One region of the Catenibacterium mitsuokai genome, then DNA from elsewhere that is predicted to be linked to it. Evidence: riboswitches for the same ligand, from Rfam matches in the RefSeq annotation. Region 1 holds a riboswitch; each other region holds the start of a gene.
The links. Region 1 has a riboswitch for thiamine pyrophosphate ahead of thiM (hydroxyethylthiazole kinase). Riboswitches for the same ligand answer to the same signal wherever they lie in the genome.

Region 2: it holds a riboswitch for thiamine pyrophosphate, as region 1 does, so the genes downstream of both, thiC (phosphomethylpyrimidine synthase ThiC) here and thiM (hydroxyethylthiazole kinase) in region 1, are expected to answer to the same signal.
Region 3: it holds a riboswitch for thiamine pyrophosphate, as region 1 does, so the genes downstream of both, NQ499_RS04255 (energy-coupled thiamine transporter ThiT) here and thiM (hydroxyethylthiazole kinase) in region 1, are expected to answer to the same signal.

The regions. Positions count from the first base shown of each region.
Region 1 covers NZ_CP102271.1:394,932-405,072, reverse strand. Annotated here, with positions in the region: gene NQ499_RS02010 (MarR family transcriptional regulator) at 1-234, opposite strand, end outside; gene thiD (bifunctional hydroxymethylpyrimidine kinase/phosphomethylpyrimidine kinase) at 505-1,923, opposite strand; gene thiM (hydroxyethylthiazole kinase) at 1,910-2,710, opposite strand; TPP riboswitch at 2,743-2,843, opposite strand; tRNA gene NQ499_RS01990 (tRNA-Leu) at 3,135-3,217, opposite strand; tRNA gene NQ499_RS01985 (tRNA-Lys) at 3,225-3,300, opposite strand; tRNA gene NQ499_RS01980 (tRNA-Thr) at 3,306-3,381, opposite strand; tRNA gene NQ499_RS01975 (tRNA-Val) at 3,389-3,464, opposite strand; tRNA gene NQ499_RS01970 (tRNA-Glu) at 3,470-3,545, opposite strand; tRNA gene NQ499_RS01965 (tRNA-Asn) at 3,548-3,622, opposite strand; gene NQ499_RS01960 (tautomerase family protein) at 3,760-4,101, opposite strand; gene NQ499_RS01955 (hypothetical protein) at 4,434-4,871, shown strand; gene NQ499_RS01950 (hypothetical protein) at 5,148-5,624, shown strand; gene ltrA (group II intron reverse transcriptase/maturase) at 5,779-7,074, opposite strand; gene NQ499_RS01940 (HAD family hydrolase) at 7,638-8,411, opposite strand; gene NQ499_RS01935 (L-lactate dehydrogenase) at 8,464-9,414, opposite strand; gene NQ499_RS01930 (class I SAM-dependent rRNA methyltransferase) at 9,498-10,141, shown strand, end outside.
Region 2 covers NZ_CP102271.1:873,572-883,712, forward strand. Annotated here, with positions in the region: gene NQ499_RS04410 (M15 family metallopeptidase) at 1-503, shown strand, start outside; gene NQ499_RS04415 (NUDIX domain-containing protein) at 552-1,589, shown strand; gene NQ499_RS04420 (glycoside hydrolase family 1 protein) at 1,711-3,180, shown strand; gene thiC (phosphomethylpyrimidine synthase ThiC) at 3,224-4,531, opposite strand; TPP riboswitch at 4,578-4,687, opposite strand; gene NQ499_RS04430 (6-phospho-beta-glucosidase) at 4,969-6,393, shown strand; gene NQ499_RS04435 (arginase family protein) at 6,484-7,212, shown strand; gene NQ499_RS04440 (flavin reductase family protein) at 7,209-7,769, shown strand; gene NQ499_RS04445 (ECF transporter S component) at 7,792-8,388, opposite strand; gene NQ499_RS04450 (DUF2798 domain-containing protein) at 8,490-8,936, opposite strand; gene pdxR (MocR-like pyridoxine biosynthesis transcription factor PdxR) at 9,089-10,141, opposite strand, start outside.
Region 3 covers NZ_CP102271.1:840,823-850,963, forward strand. Annotated here, with positions in the region: gene NQ499_RS04235 (IS1182 family transposase) at 1-663, opposite strand, end outside; gene NQ499_RS04240 (hypothetical protein) at 1,106-2,023, shown strand; gene NQ499_RS04245 (pectinesterase family protein) at 2,080-4,851, shown strand; gene NQ499_RS04250 (acetate/propionate family kinase) at 5,298-6,488, opposite strand; TPP riboswitch at 6,588-6,689, shown strand; gene NQ499_RS04255 (energy-coupled thiamine transporter ThiT) at 6,735-7,280, shown strand; gene NQ499_RS04260 (DUF402 domain-containing protein) at 7,421-7,984, shown strand; gene tsaE (tRNA (adenosine(37)-N6)-threonylcarbamoyltransferase complex ATPase subunit type 1 TsaE) at 7,965-8,411, shown strand; gene tsaB (tRNA (adenosine(37)-N6)-threonylcarbamoyltransferase complex dimerization subunit type 1 TsaB) at 8,404-9,009, shown strand; gene rimI (ribosomal protein S18-alanine N-acetyltransferase) at 9,000-9,437, shown strand; gene tsaD (tRNA (adenosine(37)-N6)-threonylcarbamoyltransferase complex transferase subunit TsaD) at 9,437-10,141, shown strand, end outside.

The DNA of each region.
Region 1 (10,141 bases):
TATTGTCTTACTATATAATACGACAGGAACATCATCAATTACTCGAATTTTTTGTATTTGTTTTTTGAGTGATGGAAGTGTTGGCAGTTCTTCTATCGGTATAATCACAATACAACGTATATTTTCTATATAAGCTGTATAGAATTGATAATTACTCACAATATAGAGAGGTAATATGCTTTTCTTATCCCAAGGTTTATATCTTATAGATAGGCCAAATATATTATCAATCATTGTATAGGCTCCTTTTAACTTAATTTATTTCATTTTAACTTTGCGAATGTTAATATGCAAGTTTTTAAGTTAAATAAAAAATATCCTCCAGATGATATATCTAGAGGATATTCATAAGATGTGCCCACCTTCAAGTAATAGATATATTACTCGAAGCAGCAAAATAAATAATATGAGTATAAACCACGCTTTGAATTCTTTCATGCCCTTAACCTCTTAAAAAAGATTATACCAGGCAGTTATGGAATTATTGTGTATTTATCAATATTTTTAGATATTGTAGCCATGATCCATAGGACCACTTCCCTGACCTAAATCTAACATAGCACCTATTGCACCAGAAAGATATGTTTTAGCATGTCTAACTGATTCTTCTAGTGTATAGCCCTTAGCTAAGTTGGATGCAATCGCACTTGATAAAGTACATCCTGTACCATGTGTATTACTGTTGTCTATTCTATGTCCTTTAAACCAAGTACCCTTTTCACCATTGTATAAGTAGTCATTGGCATCATTTAATTGATGTCCACCTTTGACTAATACAGCACAATGATATGTGTCATAGATCTTCTTAGCCGCTATTTCCATATCTTCTACAGTCTTAACTTCCATATCAGTGAGTACTTCTGTTTCTGGAATATTAGGTGTAATCACTTCTGCGATAGGAAGTAGTTCTTCTTTTAATGTAGAGATAGCTTCATCACTAATAAGCTTTGCACCACTTGTAGCCACCATGACTGGATCTACCACAATATGCTTCGCATCATAATGTTTCAACATTTCTACAATAGTATGAATAAGTGCTTTAGAAGACACCATACCAATCTTAACAGCTTCTGGATAGATATCATCAAATACAGCACGAATCTGGCTTTCTAAGAATTCTGGAGTCACATCCATAATATCTGTCACACCCGTTGTATTCTGGGCTGTGAGGGCTGTAATAGCGCTCATACCAAATACTTTATTCGCAAGCATTGTCTTTAAGTCTGCTTGTATTCCTGCCCCACCACTTGAGTCACTACCGGCAATAGTTAAACATGTATGCATTGTTTCATAAAGTGCATCTACACGCTTCTTTAAATCAATAGTAGCCTGTTTGATATGCTTCTGACCAAATAAAGCACTAATAACCGCAATACCATCAATACCTGTATCTTTAAGTAATAAGCAATTATCATAACTAATTCCACCAATCGCAACCATTGGTAGATCCACTGTTTCAGTCATTTCTTTTAAACGCTTGATACCTAATACTTCTGCATCATCTTTAGAAGATGTAGGGAAAATAGCCCCTACACCTAAATAGTCTGCACCTTGTTCTTTCGCAATTCTTGCTTCTTCTATAGTATGTGCACTGACACCAATGATCTTATCTGGACCAAGTATTTCTCTTGCCTTAGCGCAAGCCATATCATCCTGACCTACATGAACACCATCCGCATCAATTTCCTTAGCAAGCATGACATTATCATTAATAATAAATGGCACATCAAATAAGCGACATAGTTCTTTAATATTCTTTGCTTCTTCATAGAAAGAGGCTTCATCCAGGTCTTTTTCTCTTAGCTGAAGACAGGTAGCACCACCCATTAAAACATCTCTTACCTGCTCATAGAGAGTCTGTTCTCCTGTCCAATGACGATCAGTCACAGCGTAGAGTCTTAACATGTCATTATTGAACTTCATATTTACCACTCTTTTCTAATTCTTCATCACTCATATTAAATAATGCATCAATTAAATAAGTACGAAGTGTTGCATTACCTTCACCTTCTTTTAATTTAGAAGCACCAATTTCACCCGCAATACCCATGGACATAACAGCAGCCGCTGCACTATCTACACTATTTTCTACTGTTAAGAAACATCCTAAGATACCTGATAACATACATCCTGTACCAGTAATAGCACTCATTTCCTTACATCCATTTTTGATCATATAGCACTTATTACCATCAGTGACATAATCTACAGGACCAGTCACAATAATAATAGTATTCAATTCTTTTGCGAACGCTTTGATATCGTCAATAAGATCATGTGAGTTCTTCTGATCTTCTGCAGATGCATCAACACCTTTAGTATGACCTGTACCAGCCATTAAAGTCTTGATTTCTGAAACATTCCCTTTGATAGCATCAAAATGAATCTGAGCGAGTAGATCCTTACATGTATTAGTACGTAAATCAGTAGCTCCTGCACCTACTGGATCTAATACAGTAATATGCTGACATGCATTAGATGCTTTACCTGCTTCAAACATAGAAGCAATCTTCACCTGATTGAGAGTACCAATATTAATATTAAATGCATTACTGATAGAAGTCATCTGAGCCACTTCTGTAATCTCATCTGACATAATAGGACTGCCCCCAATTGCTAAAATCGCATTGGCTACATCATTGACTGTTACATAGTTAGTAATGTTGTGTACTAATGGTTTTACTTCTCTTAATTTCTTAATGTAATTCATATTCTTTTCCTCCATAAAAAAGAGCACGCTGAAAGAAGGTGCTCATAAATTCCTACGTTGGCATTATCCAAATCAGGTTTCATGGTCAAGACTTATGTCTACTCTCAGCAAATTAGCTCCCATTTCAATTATAATAATATGGTAAAACAATCAGTTACAAAATACAAGTGATTTCATAATTCAGAATAATATAGTGTATCATCTTTGTGACATTATATATTTACGTATTGTGTATATCTTATGATAGTATTATAATAGATTACGCATTCTGTTATAGCTTCCCAAATATCTGAGATATCTCTATTAATGAGCTTCCCCTCATTAACATCTCTTCTATAACAGGATGTAATCTACCAGTAATGGTAGATTTTTTTATTTTAAGGCATAAAAAAAACACCGAATAGTTCGGTGTCTGCATTCAGAATGGTGCGGGTGACAGGACTTGAACCTGCACGCCGAAGCACTAGATCCTAAGTCTAGCGTGTCTGCCAATTTCACCACACCCGCATCAAGATGGTGACTCGCAGGGGATTTGAACCCCTGACCCTCTGATTAAAAGTCAGATGCTCTGCCATCTGAGCTAGCGAGTCACTAATGGTGCCGACTAGAGGAATTGAACCCCCAACCTACTGATTACAAGTCAGTTGCTCTACCAATTGAGCTAAGTCGGCAAAAAAATGGTGGAGGTTAACGGGCTCGAACCGCTGACCCTCTGCTTGTAAGGCAGATGCTCTCCCAACTGAGCTAAACCTCCATATATGGTGACCGGTACGGGATTCGAACCCGTGAATGCATGCGTGAAAGGCATGTGAGTTAACCGTTTCTCCAACCGGCCACTGGCGCTTGAAGAGGGATTTGAACCCCCGACCGATCGGTTAACAGCCGATTGCTCTACCGCTGAGCTATTCAAGCACTTCAGAATGCTTGTTTATATTACCATGCAGATACACCTTTTGCAACCCTTTTTTTGAAAAAAATGCATTTTTTTGTATTTTTTATTCTAACCACCTGTTTTCAAACAAAAAAATAAGATTTTGCAATGCAAAATCTTATTCGTATACACCACCATGACCCCATTTTTCAAATTCAGATATAGTAACATACTGATTAGAAGCTGGAATCTTAGTGATTTTTACTAATGCTTTAGTAAGTTCAGCTACAAACTGTTCCTTCTGTTCATCTGTATAATGACCTTTTAAGTATAATGTGATCATCATACAATTTGCTTCCTGGCCTTTAAAATAAATGAGCTGATTATCTTCAATATGAATCATGAATGTATCTACTGATTCACCAGGAAACATTGTAATTAACTTTCCTACAGTAGTTTTTAATTCAACTTCCTGAGAAAGAGTCAATGTCTTGTTTGTACGTAATGCTAAATATGGCATGTTTCATTTCTCCTTTACAATTCATGTTATACATTATTATACAACCTTTTTAAGAAATTTACTATATTTATGATTAAAGTGGTTACTGATAATTCCAGTATGGAAGATAGATCATGCATAGCACATAAAGAAATATTTCTGTCTTATTTTAGTATATTCGTATTGTAAGCGTTGTGTATTTGCTTAAATGACACATTTTAACATTAAAATTTGACTAGAAATCTATATTTTTTAAAGAGTAGATGTTATAATCTAGAAAAATGATAAAAAGGAAAAGCTAATAGATATAATTTTATATCTATTAGCAATTATGTCCGAAGGAGGAATTTATTATGAGAAAATGGGTAAAACCTTCAGTTTATGAAGAAAATTTAGCTGCAAATCAAAATGTAGCAGTGAGTGCCTGCATTGTAGGTAAGATTCAATGCCAATATCCTGGTAATGGTAGTACAAATGGTCAAAAAGAATTTGATGATTATAACGGCCAACAATCAGGATGGTATACAGACAGTGAAGGTAAGTTACATGGTATTTGTGGTAATGATGCAGATATTTCATTTGCTGGTGCTACAGGTTCAGGTTACGAAAAAAACAATGGTGTAACTGATACAAGCCGTCCTATTTATAGTATTTCAGGATATACTCCTACAGTCGGTACTTATACAGATGTTACTTGGAAGAGTAAGGATCTAAGTACAGGATTAGAATATACTCATAAAGGTAGATTAAAAATTAGTCAGATTGATACAAATAGACCTAACCATTCATAAGACTTTGAACACAGAACAAATTCGTTCTGTGTTTTTATATGAGCTTGCAATTCATTACATATATATACTTTTAATTAGGTATACAAAAATATAAATTTAAAATAAATACATAATATATTGGTATTTTCTTAGAGCTCATTCATGCTTCTTCACAAAAAGACATATTAAAGCATAAATGGTCTTAAAATCTACAGAATTTTTATTTTGATAGTGGTATTATTAGAAGGTAATCAAAAATATTAAGTTATTATAAATTTACAAAGGGGGATTTTAATTATGAGAACATGGATTAGACCTGCAGCAGCTGCAGAAAATTATTTAGTAAATCAGAGTGTTAGCAATGGTCCTTGTATTGCTATCGCATGTAATATAGATGAAGCCAATAACCATGAAAAAAGTATAGGTCTATATGGTACAGAAGGTGGTTATAATCCTTCTACTTTCCAAGGATACGTATGCCACAGTAAAGATGGATGTGGGACTGCTTCTAATAACGCACTTGTTGTACAGGGTCATAAAGTAATTGGAATGAAAGAAATCAACAACCAAGTTGGAAGTAATGATTTAAATTGTACTATGTATACAGATGGCACATATGAACACAAAGCTACTAATATTGGTTTTGTACCTGGTAATGTGATTTACTGGACAACTGAATCTACAACACCACTTGGATGGGGCAAAAATATGACAAGAGTTTGGCATCATCAGGGGCTTATTCAGTCAACTGGTAACTCAAGCAACCATTCATAAGACTTTCAACACAGAACATCCGTTCTGTGTTTTCTTATAATAGGGTAGACAAGGAATAATATTAAAAGGTTAATTAACTATTATTTCTGTGCCTCCCGTTGCACCGTACGTACGGGTCTCGTATACGGCGCTACATTTATATGATAATTTCAGACTAACTTAGATAGTAATTAAGGGGATTGATCAGACCAGGTCTATCTCCTATTCTTTTACCCAAGAATTTGGGACTAATAATATTATTAATTACATGACCACAGGCCTGGCTATAAAGTCCGCGTCTAGAGTTTGCCACCGAAAAGATTTGTTCATCAGAAAATTGGCAAGAAAATAGCCTATTCATTTTGTATAAGTTTTTATAAATCGTTTTAGGTCTTTTCCACTGTTTCAAAATGATTACTCTGATTTTATGGCGAAGCCATTGACCAAAGACGTCAATGAAGTATTTCATCACGCCTATTCGATAATAGTTAATCCACCCCACTACAATCTGATTGATTCTCTTGAATGTAACTGCAAGAGGGCGTGCAATTCCTATCCTTCTTATAAGTTCTCTTCTACATTTATCGTAGATTTTCATCTTGCTCTGATTGGAAGGCTTGCATTTCCATTCACCATTCCTTTGGAGGTAGGTGAATCCTAGAAACTTGCTTTCGGGTGGTCTGACCACTTTGGTTTTAGTAGCGCTGACTTTAAGAAATAGTTTTCTCTCTAGCCATGAAGTGACTGACTTCATTACTCTATTTGCACTCATCTCGCTCTTAACGAAGATATTGCAGTCATCTGCATATCTAACAAAGCGTAGTCCTCTATATTCCAGTTCCTTGTCAAACTTATCTAAATAAACGTTAGAAAGGATTGGTGAGAGTGGACCTCCCTGAGGCACACCGATTCTCGAAGGTTTTACTAAACCATCTTCCATAATCCCTGCCTGCATGAATTTGCGAATAAGATGTAATGTTGTTGAGTCATTCACGTGCTTTTCTCTAAGTATTGAGATTAATTTATCATGATTTACAGTGTCAAAGTATGCTTCAATATCTAAGTCTATAACCCAGTCATAACCTTCATTGATGTATTCTAGAGTCTTTAATACAGCCATCTGTGCACTTTTTCTTGGTCTGAATCCATAACTGAATTCACTGAATGAAGAATCTAATTTCTTCATCAATATCTGTGCAACAGCCTGTTGAATAACTCTATCCACTACTGTAGGTATACCTAATGGTCTTTTCTTGCCATTAGGCTTTGGGATATAGACTCTCTTGACTGATTGGGGCTTATACTTCTTATTAAGTATAGAGTATCTAATCTCTCTTCTATACTTATAGAAATATTCATCAAGTTCATCTACTGTCATCTTGTCGATTCCAGATACACCTTTGTTTCTCTTGACCTGTAGAATAGCCCTGTCGATGTTAGAATCACTAAGTATTTCATCAATTAATCTCATGTCTGTGTTCTCCTTTTCATATCGTAGATTTATCTAGAACTGTTCCCTCTTCCTTCATCTCCACAGAAATTACGTTTTCCATTTATGAAATGATTCCAATTTCGAACTATCTAGACATTGCTTTATGATGAGTAACATCATATAAACATTAGGTCCTTTAGTGTTGGTGAGACACCTACTATGACCTCAGCTGACTCCTCACAGTGAGCTTTTTGTCGCACAACTTACCATCACTGATTTTAAAGATATTGGACTTCGTTGCCTGTGAGGCCTCCCGGGGTAATTCACTAATCCTGTTTCCTTCACAACGCCTTGATTTACTCTCTTGGTTTTACGTTTACCTTTAGGACTTCGGTTTGTAAGGCAACCTTATCCACCATTTAGCCTTATATCAAGTTTCTGTTCGTACGCTCAAAGGAATTGCTACACCACTTCCTTCACTCCTACCTTTATGGTATCGGCTTGTGGTTCACTACACTTGGCGGTAACTACCTGTGGTCGGTTTATCTCCGACTGAATCAGTGCCATGCCCGGCACACCTTAAAAAAGATGGTTTCCCATCTTTAAATAAGCTTATGATCTAAACAGTAGTGATATACACCATCTTCTGCTACAGACAAACAGATATCATCCGCAATAGCCTTCACATTATCAGTCGCATTACCCATTGCGACTCCTGTACCCACTGCTTCCAACATTTCAATATCATTCGTACCATCTCCAAAAGCGATAGCTTCCTCCGGTGTAAAATGATAATACTCTAATACCTTATGTATACCATTACCCTTTCCACCACCTACTGGAATAATATCTACTGCCCTATTCCACCATGCTGTAATTTGTGCACCTTCTACATCCTTCATTAATGCATCATATTCATTCTCATATCCACCACACATGATCTGATAAATATCTTCATTCACAAAAGTATCAAAATCTTCTTCTACATTCACTTTCTGTTTAGAAAATGCATAATAATCATCTAAGTCTTTATCTGTTCCATTGGCTTTACTGTCTTTTTTACTTGCAAGTGAAACAAATCTATTAATAGAAGAAGCATTCTCTATAATTCTTAATACATCCTCATGTGGGATAGGATGACTATACAAAACATGTCCTTCCTTATCAAAACAATAAGACCCATTAAAAGAAAGTATGGCATCAAAAGTTACTCCTTCAAAAGTAGGTACACTTAAAGGATGTCTTCCTGTCGCAATACATACCTTTATATTATTAGCCTGTAATCTCTGTAATGTTTCTATAGTAATATCAGAAACACTGCGTGTTTCCATATTGCTTAAAGTTCCATCAATATCAAAAAATGCAATCTTAATCATACCAAATCCTCCATGGATCCATTCTAACATAAAAAGAGAGGTTTACCCTCTCTTAGTCTAACTGTTGACAGAAATCTTTCAGAACTTTATATGATTCCTCGAGTGCTTTCTGCTCATCTTCTTTCATATTTATTTCTACTATTTCTTTAGCTCCTGTCTTATCAATAATAGTAGGAACACTTAAGAAGATATCATTCATACCATACTGACCATCTAAATGAACAGATACTGGATAAATTCTATTTTCATTAAAGAGAATAGATTTCAAAATTGCGGTAGTTGCTGCCGCAATACCATAACATGTATTACCTTTACGGTTAAAGATCTGCCATCCATCTTCAATAACAGCATGTCTTAATGTTTCCTTAGTGGCATCCTTAGTACGTTCCGCATTATCTTTTAATACATCTTCTACACTCTTACCACCAATAGTGGCACTAGACCATGTCACCATTTCTGAATCACCATGTTCACCACATACATATGCTGATACACTCTTTGCATCTAAATGATACATATCAGCTAAACGACAAGATAATCTTGCACTATCAAGAGTTGTACCACTACCAATAACCTGGTTCTTTGGTAAACCTGATTCCTTCCAAGTAATATAACTCATAATATCTACTGGGTTAGATACGACAATAAAGATACCATTAAAGCCAGACGCCATTGTAGAACCCACAATAGACTTAATAATCTTAATACTTGGTGCTAACATCTGTAAACGGTCATGAGAATCTTTAGGCATTGGTGCTGATGCTGTAATAATCACTACATCTGCATCCTTACAATCAGAATAATCCCCTGATTTTACTTTAATATTTCTATTCATGAAGTAAACTGACTGCTGCATATCTAATGCTTCACCATATGCTTTTTCTTTATTAATATCTATTAATACAATCTCTTCACAAAGTCCCTGGTTAATAATTGAGTAGGCAGTTGTAGCACCTACATTACCTAACCCAACAATAACTACTTTAGAATCCTTAAAACTCATCTTATTTTTTCCTCCTTGAATTGTTAATATTGTAGCACAACTGTCCTATCAAATGTATAATAATGACCAAGAGAGGTTCAAATATGAAAACAAAAGTACTATTAAAAAAGGGTGAAGGCCGTACTATTAATGCAGGCGGTTTATGGATTTATGACAATGAAATAAAAGAGATACATGGACATTTCAAAAATGGTGATATTGTAGATGTATATGCCCATAATGAGTATCCATTAGGTAGAGGTTATATTAACCAGAATTCTAAGATTAGAATTCGTTTGATGACTAGAAATATTGATCAAGAGATTGATTCTGATTTCTTACGTATGAGATTACAGAATGCCTGGGATTATCGTAAGAAGACAGTAGATACATCTAGCTGTCGTATTGTGTTTGGAGATGCTGATTTCTTACCAGGTTTAGTAATTGATAAGTTTGAGGATATATTAGTTGTACAGTCTCTCGCATTAGGTATTGATGCCTTTAAGGAAGAGATTGTAGAACTTATGAAGGATATTCTACTACAGGATGGCATTACTATTAGAGGTGTATATGAACGTAGTGATGCCAAGGAACGTACTAAGGAAGGTATGGAAAGAGTCAAAGGGTTTATTGGTGAAACTTTTGATCCTCATATTGATATTGTAGAAAATGGTGTTAAGTATCATATAGATGTTGCAGAAGGACAGAAGACTGGTTTCTTCCTTGATCAGAAATATAATAGACTTGC
Region 2 (10,141 bases), 480 kb from region 1:
CAGATAACTATAAGGTGATTCTTACAAAGCTAGATAATGGGAAAGAAGTAGATTCACGTATTGTGCCTGAATTATCACAAATGTTTAGAGCTGCAAGAAAAGATGATATTTATATGCAGGTGAATGAAGGATATCGATCATCTCATTCACAACAGAAGATCTTAGATAATCGTACAGATTATTATAAGAGTAAAGGGTTATTTACGATTCTTGCAAGAAGATATGCATTAAATTATGTGGCAGCCCCAGGTACAAGCGAACATCAATTAGGACTTGCAGTGGATATAGTAGGGGATAACCGTTACACAACCAATCAGTCTGCTTATAGATGGTTAGAAAAAAATGCATATAAATATGGTTTTGTGAAACGTTATCCTAAGAGTAAAACTTCTATAACACATATTAAGCATGAACCATGGCATTATCGTTATGTAGGTAAGAAAGCTGCCTTAAAGATGCATCAAAAGAATCTATGTTTCGAAGAGTATGTCGAGAGTCTATAATGGACTCTCTTTTATTTGTGGTATACACTAATAATTGGAGGTATTTATATGGATTATATTAAATTACTTGTTGAAGACATTCATTCTGTCACAATGGCGACTATTAATAATGAAGGAAAACCAATCACAAGAATCATAGATCTCATGTTGTATGATGAAGAAGGTATCTATTTCTTGACTGCAAGAGGAAAGAGTTTCTATCAGGAACTCATGGACCAGGAGTATATTTCCTTAACAGGACTTAAAGGAAAAGTATCTTTTAGTTTAAGTGGTAAGGTTAAGAATATTGGGTCTCATAAACTTGATGAGATCTTCTTAAAGAATACTTATATGCAGTCTATCTATCCAGAAAATACAAGAAAGGCATTGGATGTCTTTTGTTTATATGAAGCATCTGGTGAATATTTTGATATCAGTGACCCAGCACATATCAAAAGAGCACCTATTACTATTCATAGTAAAGAACATGGTGCTTATTACACCATCACTGACCGTTGTATTCATTGTGGCAAATGTGAGACTATTTGTCCTCAACGTTGTATTCATAATGAAGTAATAGATGTTGCACAATGTCTTCATTGTGGGGCCTGTTTAGAGATATGCCCAGTTCAGGCAATTGAGTTTAAAGGTGTAAAGAAACGTCGTAAGGAAGATGTCTGCTTGATGAATATGTGTATGATCGAAGATCATGAAGGCCATGTTTTAATACAAAATAAAGTCAATGATTCCTACACAGGTATTACTTTTCCTGGTGGTCATGTAGAAAAAGAAGAAATATTCAAAGATGCTATGATTAGAGAAGTGAAAGAAGAAACAGGTCTTACAATTAAGAATCCATACTTATGTGGTTTATATCATTGGTATAAGCATTCTATTCATAATATTATTCTAGTTTATAAGACAAATGAGTATGAAGGAACGCTTCATTCAAGTGATGAAGGAGAGGTTTATTGGATTGACGAAGAAGATTTTCTTAAACAGCCACTTGCAACAGGTATGGAGTATGTATGGGATATTGTTCATAAGCAACATCAAGAATGTATTATGTCTAATATGGGAGAACATAAAAGAGGGGATTTATTCTAAATAATAATAACTTTGAATAATTTTCATATCATGTAAAACGTTTTCACATTGTGAAAATTAATTATAATGATTTTTATTATGTATATAATACATACAGAAAAGATGAACGGAGGTAAAGGAAATGGGTTTTCCAAAAGGATTTTTATGGGGTGGCGCAGTTGCTGCCAATCAGTGTGAAGGTGCTTATTTAGAAGATGGTAAAGGTTTATCAGTACCAGATATGTTACTTGGTGGAGATGTAAATACTCCAAGAACATTCTTACCAAAGACTGATAAGACTGCGTTCTATCCAAGCCATGAAGCAATTGATTTCTATCATCATTATGCTGAAGATATTGCTTTATTTGCAGAAATGGGATGGAATGTATTCAGATTATCAATCAACTGGGGTAGAATTTTCCCTAATGGTGATGATGAAACACCTAATGAAGAAGGTTTAGCTTTCTATGACAAGGTATTTGACGAATGTAAGAAACACAATATTGAACCTTTAGTTACATTATGTCATTATGAAATTCCTTGGAACATTGTGACTAAATACGATGGTTTCTCTGATAGAAGAGTGATTGATATGTTCGTTAAGTATGCCACTACTTGTATGAAACGTTATAAGGATAAGGTTAAATACTGGTTAACATTCAACGAAATCAATATCGCATGTATGGGTGAAGGTGGATTAGGTGACCTTTATGGTTTAGGTATCATGGACCCAGAAGATGTTAACTCGGATGAACGTATTCCATTAAACAAATTAAAATCTAACCCTCAGAAGACATTTGAAGCATTACATAATCAGTTTGTTGCAAGTGCATTAGTTGTAACAGAAGGTCATAAGATCAATCCTGATTTCATGATTGGTAACATGATTGCTCATACAACTTTATATCCATTAACACCAAATCCAAAAGATATTCTTGCAGCATTTAATGAAGATAACTTCAAGAATAACTTCTGTGGTGATGTACAGGTTCGTGGTGAATATCCAACATATATGTTCAGATATTTCAAGGATCATGGCATTGATACTTCATTTATTACTGAAGAAGATAAGAAGATCATTAAAGAAGGCGTTATTGACTTCTATACATTCTCTTACTATATGTCTAACTGTGTAACAGTTGATGAAAATGCTGAAAAGACAAATGGTAACCTTGCAACAGGTGCTAAGAACCCTTACTTAAAGGCTTCTGACTGGGGATGGCAGATTGACCCTGATGGATTAAGATATACATTAAATATCCTACATGACCGTTATCCTCATACACCATTAATGGTTGTAGAAAATGGTTTTGGTGCATTTGATAAGGTAGAAGAAGATGGTTCTGTACATGATACTTATAGAATTGATTACTTCAGAGATCATATTAAAGCAATGGATGAAGCTATCGAAGATGGTGTACCACTAATCGGTTATACAACTTGGGGACCAATCGACTTAGTATCTGCAGGTACTGGACAGTATGCGAAACGTTATGGTTTCATCTATGTAGATAGACATGATGATGGAACTGGGGACTTCTCTAGAAGTAAGAAAGATTCATTCTTCTGGTATAAGAAAGTCTGCGAATCTAATGGCGCTGATTTAGACTAATACAAAAAGACGTAGCTCATATATATGAGTTACGTCTTTTTTCTTATTCATCAAAGATATTTACAATCTCACCATCAAGAATACGGTTCATATTCTTAACGGCACAGAAGTTACCACACATAGAACATGTATCTTCTTTTTCAGGTGCTGCTTCAGCACGATAACGTCTTGCTTTTTCTGGATCAATTGAGTATTTAAATGTTTCTTCCCAGTCCAGCTTCTTTCTTGCACATGCCATCTTATTATCTAATTCCATGGCACCAGGAATACCCTTCGCTATATCTGCCGCATGTGCTGCAATCTTGGATGCAATAATACCTTCTTTAACATCATCTAGATTAGGCAGGCGAAGATGTTCTGCAGGAGTCACATAACATAAGAATGATGCACCATAAGTGGCTGCAATTGCACCACCGATGGCAGCAGTAATATGATCATAACCAGGGGCAATATCAGTAACTAAAGGGCCTAATACGTAGAAAGGTGCACCTTTACAGATTGTCTTCTGGATTTCCATATTAGCGGCAATCTGATTTAAAGGCATATGACCAGGACCTTCAATCATCACCTGTACATCTTTATCCCATGCACGCTGTGTTAATTCTCCTAAAGTCACTAACTCACCAATCTGAGCCACATCAGTTGCATCAGCCAAACATCCAGCACGACATGCATCGCCTAAACTCATAGTAATATCATATTCACGGCAGATATCTAAGACTTCATCATAATGTTCATAGAATGGATTTTCTTCTCCAGTCATAGCCATCCAGGCAAACATAATAGAACCACCACGAGAAACAATATTCATTAAACGCTTATTATTCTTAAAACGTTCATACATAGCTCTATTGATTCCACAATGAATAGTCATGAAATCCACACCATCTTCTGCATGCATTCTTACAATATCTAACCATTCTTTTGCAGTAATATCTTTTAAAGCCTTATGATAGTAAACTACAGCATCATAAATAGGGACTGTACCAATGATGGCAGGACATTCTTTAGTTAATCTCTTTCTAAAAGTACGTGTATCACCATAAGAACTTAAGTCCATGATTGATTCAGCACCCATTTTTACTGCATTATTCACTTTTTCAATTTCTACATCCATGTCCTTGCAATCTCTAGAAATTCCTAAGTTGACATTGATCTTAGTCTTCAACATTGAACCAATACCACTTGGATCAATAGAAGTATGATTCTTATTACATGGAATAATAGCATGTCCTTTCGCAATATGTTCACGTAATACTTCTACATCCATAGATTCTTTTGCGGCTACAATTTCCATTTCAGGTGTAATAATCCCCTGTCTTGCAGCATCCATTTGTGTTGTGTAACTCATACACTTCCTCCTTTAAACAATAAAAAAAGGTATACCTGAGCATGTATACCTAAAAAAACAAAATTCCTACGCCGGCATTATCCGTATCAGGTTTTATGGGTCGAAATCCGATCGTATTTCTTCTCAGCCGTCGCGTCAGCTCCCCTTTTTTTATTTGGTTGATAGTGGTATATTACATCTTATATAAATAAAATGCAACGCTTTCATTAAAAAAATGTTACAAAATTATTGTGAAATTTTAAACAAATAATGTAACAATGAATACATTGTTATCTTATGACTATCTGTCAACAAAATATCACTTATTTATTGGATTGATGAACTGATAATGTAAAGATGAAACATTTTTACGAAAGTTTGATCTCTATTTGTGAAAATTATAGAAATCACTTTCATTTCTATTTATAATTATTAGAAAGAGAAAAGGAGATAAGACAATGTTTAGAGACGACTTTTTATGGGGCGGCGCAGTGGCTGCTCATCAGTGTGAAGGTGCCTGGCAGGAAGGCGGAAAAGGAATCAGCTGTACAGATGTAGAAACAGCGGGAGATAACGTAACAGGAGCACCTAGACGTTTAACAGATGGTGTTCTTCCTGGAGAAGATTATCCGAACCATGTAGGTGTAGACTTCTATCATCATTATAAGGAAGATATCGCATTACTTGCTGAAATGGGATTCAAGGCATTTAGAACTTCTATTGCCTGGACAAGAATCTTCCCAAGAGGAGATGAAGAAACACCTAATGAGGAAGGTTTAAAGTTCTATGATGATGTATTTGATGAATTATTAAAATATGGTATTGAACCAGTCATCACATTATCACATTTTGAATTACCTTGGGCACTCGCAAAAGAATATGGAGGATTTAGAAATCGTAAAGCCATTGATATGTTTGTGAAGTTCGCAAAGGTATGTTTTGAAAGATATCAGCATAAAGTAAAATACTGGATGACATTTAATGAAATCAATAACCAGGCTGATCCGACTCAGCATAACTTAATCCAGGAAGGTGCTGTATTATTAAAAGAAGGCGATGATGCTGAATATTTAATGTATTTATCAGCTCATCATGAATTAGTCGCTTCAGCACTTGCAGTTAAGGCAGCTCATGAAATCAATCCTGACTTAAAGGTTGGTTGTATGATTGGTATGAATGGTGTTTATCCAGCTTCTCCAAAACCAGAAGATATGATGAATGCCTTAGGTGCTATGCATCAGAAATATTGGTTTACTGATGTGCATGCAAGAGGACATTATCCAAACTATATCTTAAAGAAGTTTGAAAGAAAAGGATATGATTTCATTACTGAAGAGGATAAGAAAATCTTAAGTGAAGGTAAAGTAGATTACATCGGATTCTCTTATTACATGTCATTTGCAACTAAGTATCAGGGACGTAATGAAAAGACATTTGATTACTTTAATGAAGACTTTGTAAGAAATGAATATCTAAAGGCTTCTGACTGGGGATGGCAGATTGACCCATTAGGATTACGCTGGTGCTTAAACTGGTTCTATGATCGTTATGAACTTCCAATGATGATTGTAGAAAACGGTTTTGGTGCTTATGATAAGAAAGAAGCAGATGGTACTGTAGATGACCAGTATCGTATTGATTACTTAAAGGCACACATTGAAGCGATGAGAGATGCAGTCACTTATGATGGCGTTGATCTTTTAGGTTATACTATGTGGTCTCCATTTGATATCGTATCTGCTTCTACTGGTGAATATGATAAACGTTATGGTTTCATCTATGTTAACTATAATAATAACCATGAAGGGGACTTCTCTAGAAGTAAGAAGAAATCATTTTACTGGTATAAACACGTTATTGAAACAAACGGTGAAGAATTATAATACTCAAGAGATAGCTATGGCTATCTCTTTTTTAGCAGTCTGATTTGACAAGTGCTAAATAAAGACTATAATTATCAACAGGTGATAAAGATGCGTAACTATGTATTTGATTTTACTCATTCCTATAAAGGGGATTATCCACAGTTAACTTATTATGATTGTAGTGACATTGAAGGAACACGCTTATTCTGTGATCAACATGCAGAAAAACAATTAAAAGAGATGATAAGTAAGAATGGTATTTCTGGTATTCATTTTATTGATTCAGGCGATTATCATTACATCACTAAATTGATGACTGATTTTATTCATGAACCTTTTGATCTTGTTTTGATTGATCATCATACAGACATGCAATCTTCTATTGTAGGAGATATGCTTAGCTGTGGAAACTGGGCTAAAAAAGCTTTACAAAATCCTTTCCTTCATCGTTTATACTTAATAGGACCAAGTAAACATGATTTAAAATCAGTGGAACGGAATAAAGTATTAAGTTTCAGCATAGAAGAACTAGAACAAGGTGCTACTATTCCTCTTGAAACGAAATATCCTGTTTATATTTCTATAGATAAGGATGTCTTAGATGAAAGATATGCCATGACAAACTGGAATCAAGGAGATATGTCACTGGGGATGTTAGAGGATGTATTAGCGCACTTCTTAAAAAACTGTGAAGTAATTGGTATTGATATATGTGGTGATGATCCAGATATTGATGATTATCCTACTTATATAAAAGCGGAAAGAATCAATAATCTTTCTGATGATGCACTTTATCAAACTGCTATGAAAATACTTAAAAGGAGACAAAAGAAATGAGAAAAGATTTTGGTGCACGTGCACTTACTTATCCACAGCCTGTCTATATGATTGGGAGTTTTGATAAGAATGATCATCCTGATTTAATGAATGCAGCATGGGGTGGCATTAGCGATACAATGGAAATTTCATTGAGTCTTTCTAGTGGACATAAAACAGTCCAGAATATCTTAAAAACACAGGCTTTTACTGTCAGTATTGCAGATGAAGATCATGTAGTAGCGTGTGATTATGTGGGTGTTGTATCAGGGCATAAGGAACCCAATAAACTAGAAAAAGCAGGTTTTACTTATACGCCATCTAGTAAAGTTCATGCACCTATTATCAATGAATTACCTATATGTCTAGAATGTCGTCTCAAGGACTATGATTTAGATACAGAAATCATGAAAGGTGAAATTGTCAATGTATCTGTAGATGAACGTATCTTAGATGAAACAGGAAGAGTCGATGTATCTAAAGTAAAGCCTATCACATTTGATCCATTCAATAATCAATATGTAGGTTTAGGAAAGATTGTTGGGCGTGCTTTTAAAGATGGTTTTAAACTAAAATAAGGACTCATTGAGTCCTTTTAAATTAGTCTTTTTTAACTGTATGTAATTTATCTAATAAACCACTCTTTTTAAATGTAGGTGCTAAAGCTAAATAAAGTGCTGAAGAAATCACAATCGCAATGACTGCATTAGTAATAGTAGTCACTGCATTCCAAGATGCAAGAGCTAAAGCAGCTTGAGAAGGTGCACCAAGTAATACTGAAGTATAGAAATAAGAGAATAGTGGTTCAGCAATCACATTAAATAATAAACCTGCAAATGTAGAAGCGACTACACCAATCACTAACTGCTTACCTTCTAGTTTTTGAATCTTGAATACTCTATGGGCTACTAGACCTGTAATAACCCCAATACTAAACTTTAAGATAAATGTCTTTGGTGCAACTATTACATAAGTAGGATCAAGTAAATCACCAATACCCATACCAACTGCGCCTGCAACTCCACCAGGAACACCACCTAATAATAAAGCAGCCAATACACAGAAAGTATTTCCTAAATGGAATGAAGTAGTTCCTCCTGGTGTTGGAATCTTGATCTGTAGGAATGTGAAGGCGATATAAGCTAAAGCCGCCATCAATCCTGTTACTGCAATTTTTAATGTTTTATTTTCTTTCATATAAAACTCCCCCTTTGATGAATAACACTATACATACATTCTGACATTATATAAATATTCAGTTATCAACTAAAAAAATAAGGTCAGTTTTAAAACTGACCTTATTCATGTACGATTTTCCCAAATAAGAAACGGATCAGAGGACCACAATAGAAAATCTGGAATAATAATGCGACAGGGAAGTTTATGAATGTTGTCTGGAAATAGACTGAAACATCAATGTTCTTGAATAATACAGTTGCGATTAAACTCATGCATGGACACATGATACAAACAATCATACATGAGATTGCAAGAGTAATCACAATAGGACGATCTGTAGTCTGTACAAAACGGAAAGCAAGCTTATGAGCTAAAGAATCTACAACAAGTAGTTCTAAAAAGAAAGCGACAGGCCACATGATAATCATTTCGTGGAAGGCAAGTAAAAAGACCTGGTTTGTCATTCCTCCGATATTTAATGAGATGTTGAAGAGAATCATGACATACACCATTAAGAATGACATCATCGCAGTAAATAATAAATTCTGTTTAAATGTTTTAGGCATTGGAAAAATGCTCCTTTCTTGAAATTATACAAAAAAACAACACTTAATATAAGTGTTGTTCGTTATCAAGCTATGCTTGTGCGTTTCCAATAATACCCTAAATCAATCTTCTTTTTTTGCATGATTTACTTTAATATATTTTAAGAAATATGTCAATAAAGTATTTTTTCTAATATTTCTATAGCCTGTGGTAACTTATCTAAATCGATAGAAGAGTAGTTCATAATGAAGGTATGGGATGTATGAGGTATATTCTTAAGATAGTAATGAGAAATAGCTCTTAGATGGATTCCTTCTTCTTTTAATTTATTGATAAGTGTTTCATCAGACATATGTGTATGAATCGTGATAAGGAAATGAAGACCTGCATCTTCCTTGGAAATAGTAATCATATCCTTTAAACTACTTTCTTCTAACATTTTTACAATCGCATCACGCTTATTATGATAATGGTTACGTAATTTAGTAATATGCTTATCAAAATAATGTTCATTAATAAATGATGCAAGAGTATATTGTTCGAAGTTAGAGACTGTACAGGCATAAAAAGAGAGCTTCTTATTATAGCGTTCTAATAAATGGTGAGGAAGCACCATATAACTAATACGAATTGTAGAGGCAAGAGTCTTAGTAAAAGTATTCATATAAATAACCTTTTCACTTAAATCAATACTTTGCAGGGCAGGAATAGGCTGTCCACTTAAACGCAATTCACTGTCATAATCATCTTCTATAATATAGCGATGTTCCTTCTTATTTGCCCATCCAAGTAATTCATAACGTCGAGATACAGGCATAATAATACCAGTTGGGAAATGATGAGAAGGAGAGATATGCGCAATATCTACATCTAAATCTTCTAATTGATTGACTAGTATTCCCTGCTCATCCATATCTATAGGAACACATTTTGCTCCCAAACTAGAATAAACATCTAATATTTTATTATAACCAGGATTCTCTACGGCATAGACAAGATCTAAACCTAATAATTGTACGAGTAGTCCATATAAATATTCAGTTCCTGCACCAATAATAATTCTTTCTGGTTCAACATCCATATTTCTGAATTCTTTTAAATGGTGAGAAATCGCTTCTCTTAATTCATAAATACCACCTACTGGAGGATTAACCATTAGTTCTGATTGGTGTTCATTTAATACGTCCTTCATAAGTTTTGCCCAGGTTGTGAAAGGAAACAAATG
Region 3 (10,141 bases), 450 kb from region 1:
GTAAATCTCTATTTTATCTGTAACTCTCAATAGATAATCAATATTAGGCTCTCTAAGAATGGAGTATCTGCAGTTGATATTCTGTTCCTTAAAGAACTTATTGATTCTCTTGATAGTATCATTACACTTCTTCCACTGTCTTTCCCTATGTCTGACAGTATTTTTTCTCCATATGAATGTGTTCTTGTTGGCATTGGCTTCATACTTAGTACCGTCAATGCATAATATATCTGTATCGATAGGAAGTTCATCCTCCATGATTCTATTCATTTCATAGAATATCTCTTCAACGGACATAATGAGATCATCATGGATGAATCTCTGAAATGCCTGATGAGAAGGCTTCTGATTCTGTGCGATGAACATATATCTGATGTCAGTTCTGCATAGTTCTGCAAGCTTTCTTGTAGATGCATAACCATTATCCGCAAAAGCAAGCAGAAGCAGTCTGAGCATCATGAGACCATCATACCCGTGAGAATTTCTATGAGTGAAGTCAACAAACTTATTTATATCTATCCTTTCCGTAACTTCAATCACAGCTCTTAAAATATCATCAGCAGGTATATCTTTTTCAAAAGAAATATTAAAATCTAGTAGCGCATATGTCTGATATGCCGTATAATCTTGTTGGTGTATCATAGCAAATAAAATATACCACAAAAGACGGACCTCAGTCCGTCTTTTGCTTTTTATGAAACTATAATGAGTTATTTATCCGTTACAGCCTCTTTTCTTTGAGATTTTTTTCCTTCTATTATGAAATTTAGTGCATATTAATGTCTTTTTAGAAAATATAATTGCAAGAATTTGTGAATAAGGAATATTATGAATAGCAAGTACAGTGTGCATGGTACAGTATTATTTTAAGGCAGTTGAATATTTTTATTAATGGTGAATTGGGAATTAATGACTATAGGTGCACACGTTTTTATTTGTACTATTAGTTCACCTAGGTAAAAATTATATTGACCTTAGAATTTACGAGACAAATATTGGGGAATGGTATAACCAGTATATATTTTACTGTTTATATAAAAGGGGTAGTGTATGAATGCGCTATTGAGATTTTGCACTATCTAAATTTTTACAAGGGAGGAAAGAAATGGGAACAAGCCAAAAAGTAAAAAAGTTTCTTGCGTTTTTACTTACTACAGTGCTTACAGAAGGATTACTTCAGTTTGCACCGGGTGTAAGAACTAACGTAGAAGCAGCAAATGTGCCCGAAGCAGGGCATAGCTATACCTTGAACTTTACTACACTTTCGGGTGTAACAAAGCTCAATGGATATACGTCTGATGATGGTATATTCAAGGTAGTGTCAGATACTGACAAAGCGTACTGGCATGATGGACAGCATGGTGCAGCATTATATAACGGAGATAAAATCGAAGTGAAAGTTGCTGGAAATGCGGATATCCAATTAGGTCTTTGTGGTTATGGTAATGCGACAGCATTTACAGTGACAGATGAAGCGGGTAAAGAAATCGGTTCTACATCTGGCAAGGGTACACAGGATGGCGCAGGTGAAAAGGTATCTTATAGCGGAGATGCCACTACACTTACTATCACATGTTCTGCAAATGCTGAAGCATATCTTCATTCAGTGACAGTTTCTAACTATGCGAAAGAAGGCAAGGCAGAAAACTTCACTATGATGCTTGATAACATCGCTAAGAAAGGTGTTGTTGCAACAGGTGATTATAAATATGGTGACAGTGTTCTAACTTTAGTAGGACAAGGTAGTACACAGTATACTGCAAAAACTGGTAAAACAGTTAAAGTGAATGGCAAGGAATATAACAGCTATACAGCAGGTAAGAGACATGCAAGTAGCGATAACATGTCAACTATTCCTCAAGCAGGAGATGGAACATTAACTAAGTTCACTCCAGCTGCTAAGGGTATGATGACAGTTTATTTTAATTCTGTATCATCTTTAAGAGTATATGATTTTAATTCAGGAGATGGTTCTAAGGTAGGCTCTACATTAACTGAAAAGGGAGTTACTTCATATTATTAACTGAAAAGGGAGTTACTTCATATTCATTTGCAGTCGCTCCAGGACATACATATGTTATGTCTACTACAAGTGCAACTGATAACTTATTCTATGCAGGTTATAAGTATGTTGTAGATAAGACTGTCAGTGTGCCGGTTAAGTTCAACAATGTAAATGCTAACTTATATGATTCTTTTGAAATTAAAGCAGTAGATACTGAACTAAGCAATCGTTCAGTTAAGTTAGTCGATGGTGCTAATGTAAACCTTCTTGAAGGACATACATATAGACTATCAACAAACGATACGAGTGTAAAAGCACTTGTTGGTGACAGTTATACATTTACAGCAACAGCTAATACACTAGTTGTATCTCTTTATGATGTACCAGATGCAACTGTCAAAGGTACTATTACAGGTACACCTGCAGGTACTGTTAAAGAATTAACATTTGAAAATATGTTTAATGGTTTAAAGTATACAGCTACAATCACAGGTAGCACATATACATGCTTATTAAAACCAGGTGAATATAAAACACAAGTTGAAACAACTAATGGTGGTGTGACATCTGATAGAGTTTCTGTTAAGGCAGAAGGTACAACAGTAAACGAAGTTTATGTTGAACTTCCAGAAAAAGGAGCTGAAGCTATTCCGTTCAAGAGTGAAATCAGCGTTCCTGGAGATTATGATTCATTAAACAAAGCATCAGAAGCTATTTTACATATGCAGAATAGACCAGAAGGAGAAGCAGGAAGAGTTACAATTAATCTTACTTCTGATTTATCTGAACAGACAGTTATGAATGCACCATACGTAACACTTAAAGGTAATGGTCATACTGTTTCATGGTATTATGGTGTTGGTACATTATATTATTCAGTTGATCCTGCAACAGGACTTTATAATGAAGTACTGGCAAGAGACAAGTATTCATATGCTGAAGCAAATGCTAATCTTTGGGGTGGTGTATTTATTGTAAAAGGTAATAACTTCATTGCTGAAGATACAACATTCAAGAATACATACAACTATGAACTTACAGAAGCAGAAAAAACTGATATTGCAGGTTCTACACTTTCAGTAAATAGACTTGCGCCAAATGCTGATGTAACAAAGTATGCTTATAAAGAAAGATCTAACGCATTCTATATTGATGCAGATAATATTGAATGCTATAACTGTAAGATTCTTTCATCACAGGATACATTAGGTAGAAATGGTTCAAAAAACTGCAATTATCATACATATTTTAATAATTGTGTGATTGGCGGTAATGTTGACTATATCTGTGGTGAATTCTCAGCAGTATTTGATAATTGTGAATTGCAGTGGAAGACATATAAGGATGATGCTTCTAACAATGCAAAAGTTGGTTATATTACAGCCGCTAAGACAAGCCCATATGTATTTAGAAATTGTAATGTTACAACAGATGGTGTTGGCACAGGTGTTGTAGGATACTATGGTAGAACATGGGGCGCTTCTTCAAATAGTACATTTATCCAGACTCAGACTAATGGCCTCATTAATGCTGAAGGATGGAGAGAAATGAGTGCTGGAGATGGTCAAACAGCAGTATTTAAAGAATATGGTAACTTATCAGGTGAAACACCATTTGTTACAAATGGTAAATTCTGCTTGGCTGCCAATCAGACTGCAGAAGCTGTAGCTGATTATATTGATACAGACGCTAATAGTGCAATTAAAACAGTACTTAATGGTTGGAAACCTGTTCATTATGGTAATGCAGTAAAACCAGGAGATAAAGATGATCCAACAGTTACACCAAAGTCAGGACTTATGTATGAAAATAACCATTTTGTCTATTATTCAGATGGAGAAGTAAACAAAGAATTTAAAGGACTCGCTGAGTATGAAGGTGAAAAGTATTATGTACAGAATGGGACTGTAGATACAAAGCTAACTGATGTAGTCTATATTGATGGTACTTGGTATTATATTGATAAAGGTCGCTTGAACGAAGAAACAAGGGATGTTATTTATCATTGTGGTGGATGGTACTTTGTAGAGAATGGTACAATTGACTGGACTTATACAGGTGTAGTAGAACATTGTGGTGGCTACTTCTATGTTGAAAAAGGTCAGATTAACTGGAACTATACAGGTGCATGTAAAACAGATGGTGTTTTATACTACATTCGTAAAGGCTCTCTTGATACGAATAAGAATGGTTTAACATATGTTGATGGAACATGGTTCTTATTAGAAAAAGGTAAATTAAAGACTGATTATACTGGTTTAGTTCAGTATGAAGGTAGATGGTACTATGTTGAGAATAGTATTCTTAATTGGAACTATACGGGTCTAACAAAGTACTATAGTACATGGTATATGGTAGTGAATGGACAGTTAGACTGGAAATTCAATGATGTTACTTATTACTTTGGTACTTGGTACTATGTAAAGAATGGTGTTCTTGATTGGAATTATACAGGTTTAACACAACATTGTGGTACTTGGTATTATGTAGACCATGGTAGAATCAATTGGGATTATACAGGTCTAACAAAGTATTATGGTACATGGTATATGGTTGTGAATGGACAGCTAGATTGGAATTTCACTAATCTAACTAAATACTATAACACTTGGTATTATGTAGAAAATGGTAAGCTAAACTGGAACTATACTGATTTATTCCAGTACTTTGGTACATGGTATTGTATTAGAGGCGGTGTTCTTGATTGGAACTATACAGGTTTAGCCTATCATGCAGGTGGTTATTACTATATTGATCATGGTGTATTAGATTGGAATTATTCTGGTTATGCCCAGGTGAACAATAAAGGAACTTACTATAAAGTAGTGAATGGTAAACGTGTTTAGAAGAGTGCTTAGGCACTCAATGGTATTAAGTTAAGCGACTAAATACCAAAAACCTCTTTGATTTTAAAATCAGAGAGGCTTTTTTATTTTTCACCAAGTTTAAGAAAAATATTGCTACTAGATTATCAAATTTAGCTTAACATCAGATTTTCTAATTCTTAAGAAACTGGAAAAGTATACATTCAAGATAAAGAAAATGGCATCTGTGATTCTTAGAACGATTGTGGATACAGAAATCTTCAATATCTAAATTGTATGAGCTATGCCCATTTCAATTCAGGAAGCATATTACGAGTATTGTTATGGCTTTTTTGAATAAGTTAACCTCAAGCAAAAATTTACTTAAAAAGAGCGATTAAATATAAAAATAAGTAAAAAAGTCCTCCAGGTGTATGAATACCTGGAGGACATTTTTGTTAATCTTTAGAGAAGACTGAAATAGTTTATTATAAGTTTAATAATTCTTTTGTATCTCTTGCAATCACTAATTCTTCATCAGTTGGTACTACAAATACTTTAATTTTAGATTCAGGTGCAGAAATTAATCTTTCACCATGACCTTCTACATTAGCCTTATCATCTAATACGATGCCTAATGCTTCTTTTACTAGATCAATAATTGCTTCTCTTGCGATAAAGCTGTTTTCACCAATACCAGCTGTGAATGAAATTGCATCAACATGTCCAAGTTCTACAAAATAAGAACCAATATAATCAGCAACACGTTTTCTAAACATATCAAAAGCTAATTTTGCTCTTTGGTTACCTGCATCCTTTGCATCAATGATATCTCTCATATCACCAGATACACCAGATACACCTAATAAACCAGATTCCTTATTTAACATCTTGAATACAGTCTTCATATCATATCCAAGATTTTCAATTAAGTGGTCAACAACTGATGCATCAATATCACCAGAACGAGTTGCCATCATAACACCAGCAAGAGGTGTAAGACCCATTGAAGTATCAATAGATTTACCATCCTTTACAGCACAAAGTGAAGCACCTGCACCTAAATGACATACAATAATATTAGCATGTTCAGGATTACCTAATAATTCCTGAGTACGCTTTGAAACATAGTAATGAGAAGTACCATGTGCACCATATTTTCTAATCTTGTTTTCTTCATAGAACTTATATGGGATAGGGTAAACTGCATTTTCAGGCTTAATAGAGTGATGGAATGCTGTATCAAATACTACAACAGCACCTGCAGTAGGAATAGCTTCCTTAAATGCATTGATACCGATAATATGTGCAGGGTTATGAAGTGGTGCAAGTGGTGATAATTCATCAATCTTAGCGATCACATCATCATCTACAACACAAGAACTATCGAAATAAGGACCACCCTGTACGACACGATGACCAATACCTTTGATTTCATCTAAACGTTCAACAATCTTCTTTTCAATTAATGTATCAAGTAATACCTGTACAGCTTCCTTGTGAGTAGGAACTGCAAAAATCTTCTTGTCTTTAGTACCATTGTACTTGATAGTGAAGATTGAATCTTCCATACCGATTCTTTCAATAATACCAGAAGTGATAACACTTTCAGTATCCATTTCAAATAACTGGAATTTCAATGAAGAACTTCCACAGTTAACTGCTAAAACTTTTGACATGCTTATATCCTCCTAAACACCCCTATTATAAACAGAAACCCCTAACATTTCTACTATAAATTTAGATTACGTGACAAAAAGAATGTTCTGTAATATAATCATTGCTGCCAGGGGCGCATTTATTGCTGAGATAGGTGAAAGCCTTGTCCCTTAGCATCTGATCTGGGTAATACCAGCGTAGAGAGGCCGTACTTTTTTAGTGACTTCTTTGCGTCACCTTAGTCATTGGAAAGGGGAGATTTATAAATGAATAAGAAGACATTATCCACTCGAGCAATTGCTTATGTTGCGTTATTTATCGCTATGCAGTTAGTTCTAGAAGTACTATTTAAGGTGGTTCCAGGACAGCCAGAAGGTGGTTCTATTACTTTAAGTTTATTGCCAATCGTACTTGCAAGTTATTTGATGGGTGCACAGTATGGAATTATTGTCGGTGTTGGTGCCACTGTTATGCAGTTTGTATTAGGTCTTGCTTTATATTATGGACCTTGGTCTGTTGTATTAGACTATCTTGTGCCATTATCAGCACTTGGTATTGCAGGCTTTATTCCTAATTTTAAATTAGGTAAGACTGAAGTTTATACAGGTATTTTTGTAGGAATGATCCTTAAGTTCATTTCACATTTATTATCTGGTGCTGTAGTATTTGTAAGCTATGTACCTAAGAACATGAACCCTTGGGTTTATTCATTCTTATACAACATTGGTTATAATGCAGGTACACTTATTTTGACTTATGTAGTATTTGCACTTATTTATCCAAAACTTAAGAAAGCATTTAAGGCTATTTAACAGTGGGAAACCACTGTTTTTTTACTTTTAACACAAAACGATAACTTAAAAAGGCTTTATTTAGGAAAAAACAGGTGAGGTTTATGTACATTTCACCTGTTTTTTGCTATGATATTCGATAGGTTGAAAGAGGTTTGATTATGAAGAATTCATTAGTGGGGCAGGATGTGCTCATCCATTGCTATAAACATGACGGTAAACCACATCGTACGTGGTCACGCTGTAAGATATTAGAAGAAACAGACCGCCATTTTATTGGTATAAATAATAATACATTAGTTACAGAATCAGATGGTCGTTCCTGGGTCACTAAAGAACCCGCTATCTGTTATTTTCCTAAGGATAGATGGTATAATGTAATCTGTATGATTAGAAGTGATGGTATCTATTATTATTGTAATATTGCTTCTCCTATATTATATGATGGAGAAGCACTTAAATATATTGATTATGATCTCGATTTAAAGGTATGGCCTGGTTATCGTTATAAGGTATTAGATGAAGGTGAATATGCGGCTCATCGTATTAAATATCAATATTCAGATGAATTAGATGAGATATTCCATGAACAGCTCAATCGTTTGATTGTGATGACGATGAATGCATCTGGTCCTTTTCGTGCAGGATTTGCCCAGGAGTGGTATAATAAGTATCAGCAGATGATGAAAAATAGAGGAACTAAAAATGATAAACTTAAAAAATGAAGCTGAAATGATTGCTTTTGGTAAACGTATTGGAGAAACAATCTTTCCCCATTCTATTATCACATTAACAGGGGATCTAGGGGCTGGTAAGACAACATTCACAAAAGGAATAGGGCAGGGACTTGAAATCAAGAAAATTATCAATTCTCCTACTTTTACTATTGTGAAGGTTTATTCTGGACGTATGACCCTTTATCATTTTGATGCATATCGCCTAGAAGGGGCAGATGATGATTTGGGATTTGAAGAGATGTTTGAAGATGATGGCTTATGTGTGATTGAATGGCCACAGTTTATTGAAGACATTATTCCAGAAGAAAGATTAGAAATTGAAATAATAAAGAATGAAGATGAAACACGTTCTTTAAAGCTTCATCCTATTGGTGAAAAATATGAGAACTATGTGAGGGAGGTTACACATGATTAGTTTAGTGATGGATACATCAAATAGTTATTTAGCTGTAGGCTTATTTCAGGATAATATGTGTCTAGAAGCCTTCCAGGAAAAAGGTTCTAGAAGACAATCAGAAAAAGCAATTCCTACATTAAAGGAAGTACTTGATCGTCATCATATTGCATTAAAGGATGTGAATGAGATGATTATTACATCCGGACCTGGCTCTTATACAGGTGTCAGAGTCGCAATGACTATCGCAAAGACACTTGCTGCAGTGTCTGATGTGAGAATTAAATCAGTCAGTTCTTTAGCTGCTTATGCTGGTATGAGTCAAGCATTAAGTGTTATTGATGCAAGAGGACATAAGGTCTTTGTTGGTGTTTATGAAAATGGTCTTCCTTTAATTAAGGAACAGGTCGTGGCTTTAGAAGACTTTGCCCAGTTACGTGCTGAATATGGAGACTTTGAACTTGTAGGTGAAATAGGCTGTCTAGGGTTAGATGAAAAAGAATGTGATCTTTGTGCTAATATCTATGCATTAGGACAGATGGCTGATCCAATTGAGAATGTTGATTTATTAGTGCCAACTTATATTAAAGATGTTGAGGCTAAGAAAGCATGTTATTAAGAGAAATGCAGGAAGAAGATCTTGATGAGATTGAAAGACTAGAAGGGTTATTATTTAGCCCTGCATGGTCTAAAGAAGATTTTCTTCATGAACTAAAAACAAATGATTATGCTCATTACTATGTTCTTGTAGATGACAAAATTGTTGGTTATGCAGGATTCTGGTATGCTTATGAAAACTGTGAACTGACTACAATTGGTATTGATCCAAATTATCAAGGAAAAGGCTTTTCTAAGGTATTGATGGATTATGGATTAAAAGAAGGACATAATAAGGGGTGTATTAATTATAGTTTAGAAGTGCGTGTATCGAATGAACGTGCGATTTGTTTATATAAGAAGTATGGCTATGAGATATGTGCTATACGTAAAGATTATTATGCAGACCATGAGGATGCTTATCTCATGGTAAGAAAGGAGGAAAAATAATGGCTGTTATTCTAGCTATTGAATCAAGCTGTGATGAAATGAGTGTTGCAATCCTAAAGGATGGAAAAGAGTTATTAAGTCATGTTGTTGCATCACAGATTGATATCCATAAACAATATGGTGGGGTTGTTCCTGAAATTGCCAGCCGTAAACATGTTGAATGTGTCAGCACTGTTTTAAAGGAAGCATTAAAACAGGCAGAAATCTCTTTAGAGGAGATTGATGCAATTGCAGTCACAAAAGGACCAGGACTTGTAGGTTCTTTACATGTTGGTATGCAGGAAGCCAAAACATTGGCTATTTATTTAAACAAGCCACTTATTGGTGTACATCATATTGCGGGGCATATTTATGCTAATGAACTAGTGAATGATATTGAATATCCTGCAATGGCTCTTGTTGTTTCAGGAGGACATACAGAACTTGTTTATATGAAAAAGGAATTCTCTTTTGAGGTCATCGGCACAACATTTGATGATGCAATTGGTGAAGCCTATGACAAGGTAGGACGTGTTCTACATCTTCCATATCCTGGAGGACCTGTTTTAGACAAAATGGCGCATGAGGGAACTCATAGCTATACACTTCCAAAACCACTTGATGATGGAAGCTATAACTTCAGCTTCAGTGGCTTAAAGAGCGCTGTCATCAACTTAAAGCATAATGCAGACCAAAGAGGAGAAGAAATCAATGGCAATGACTTA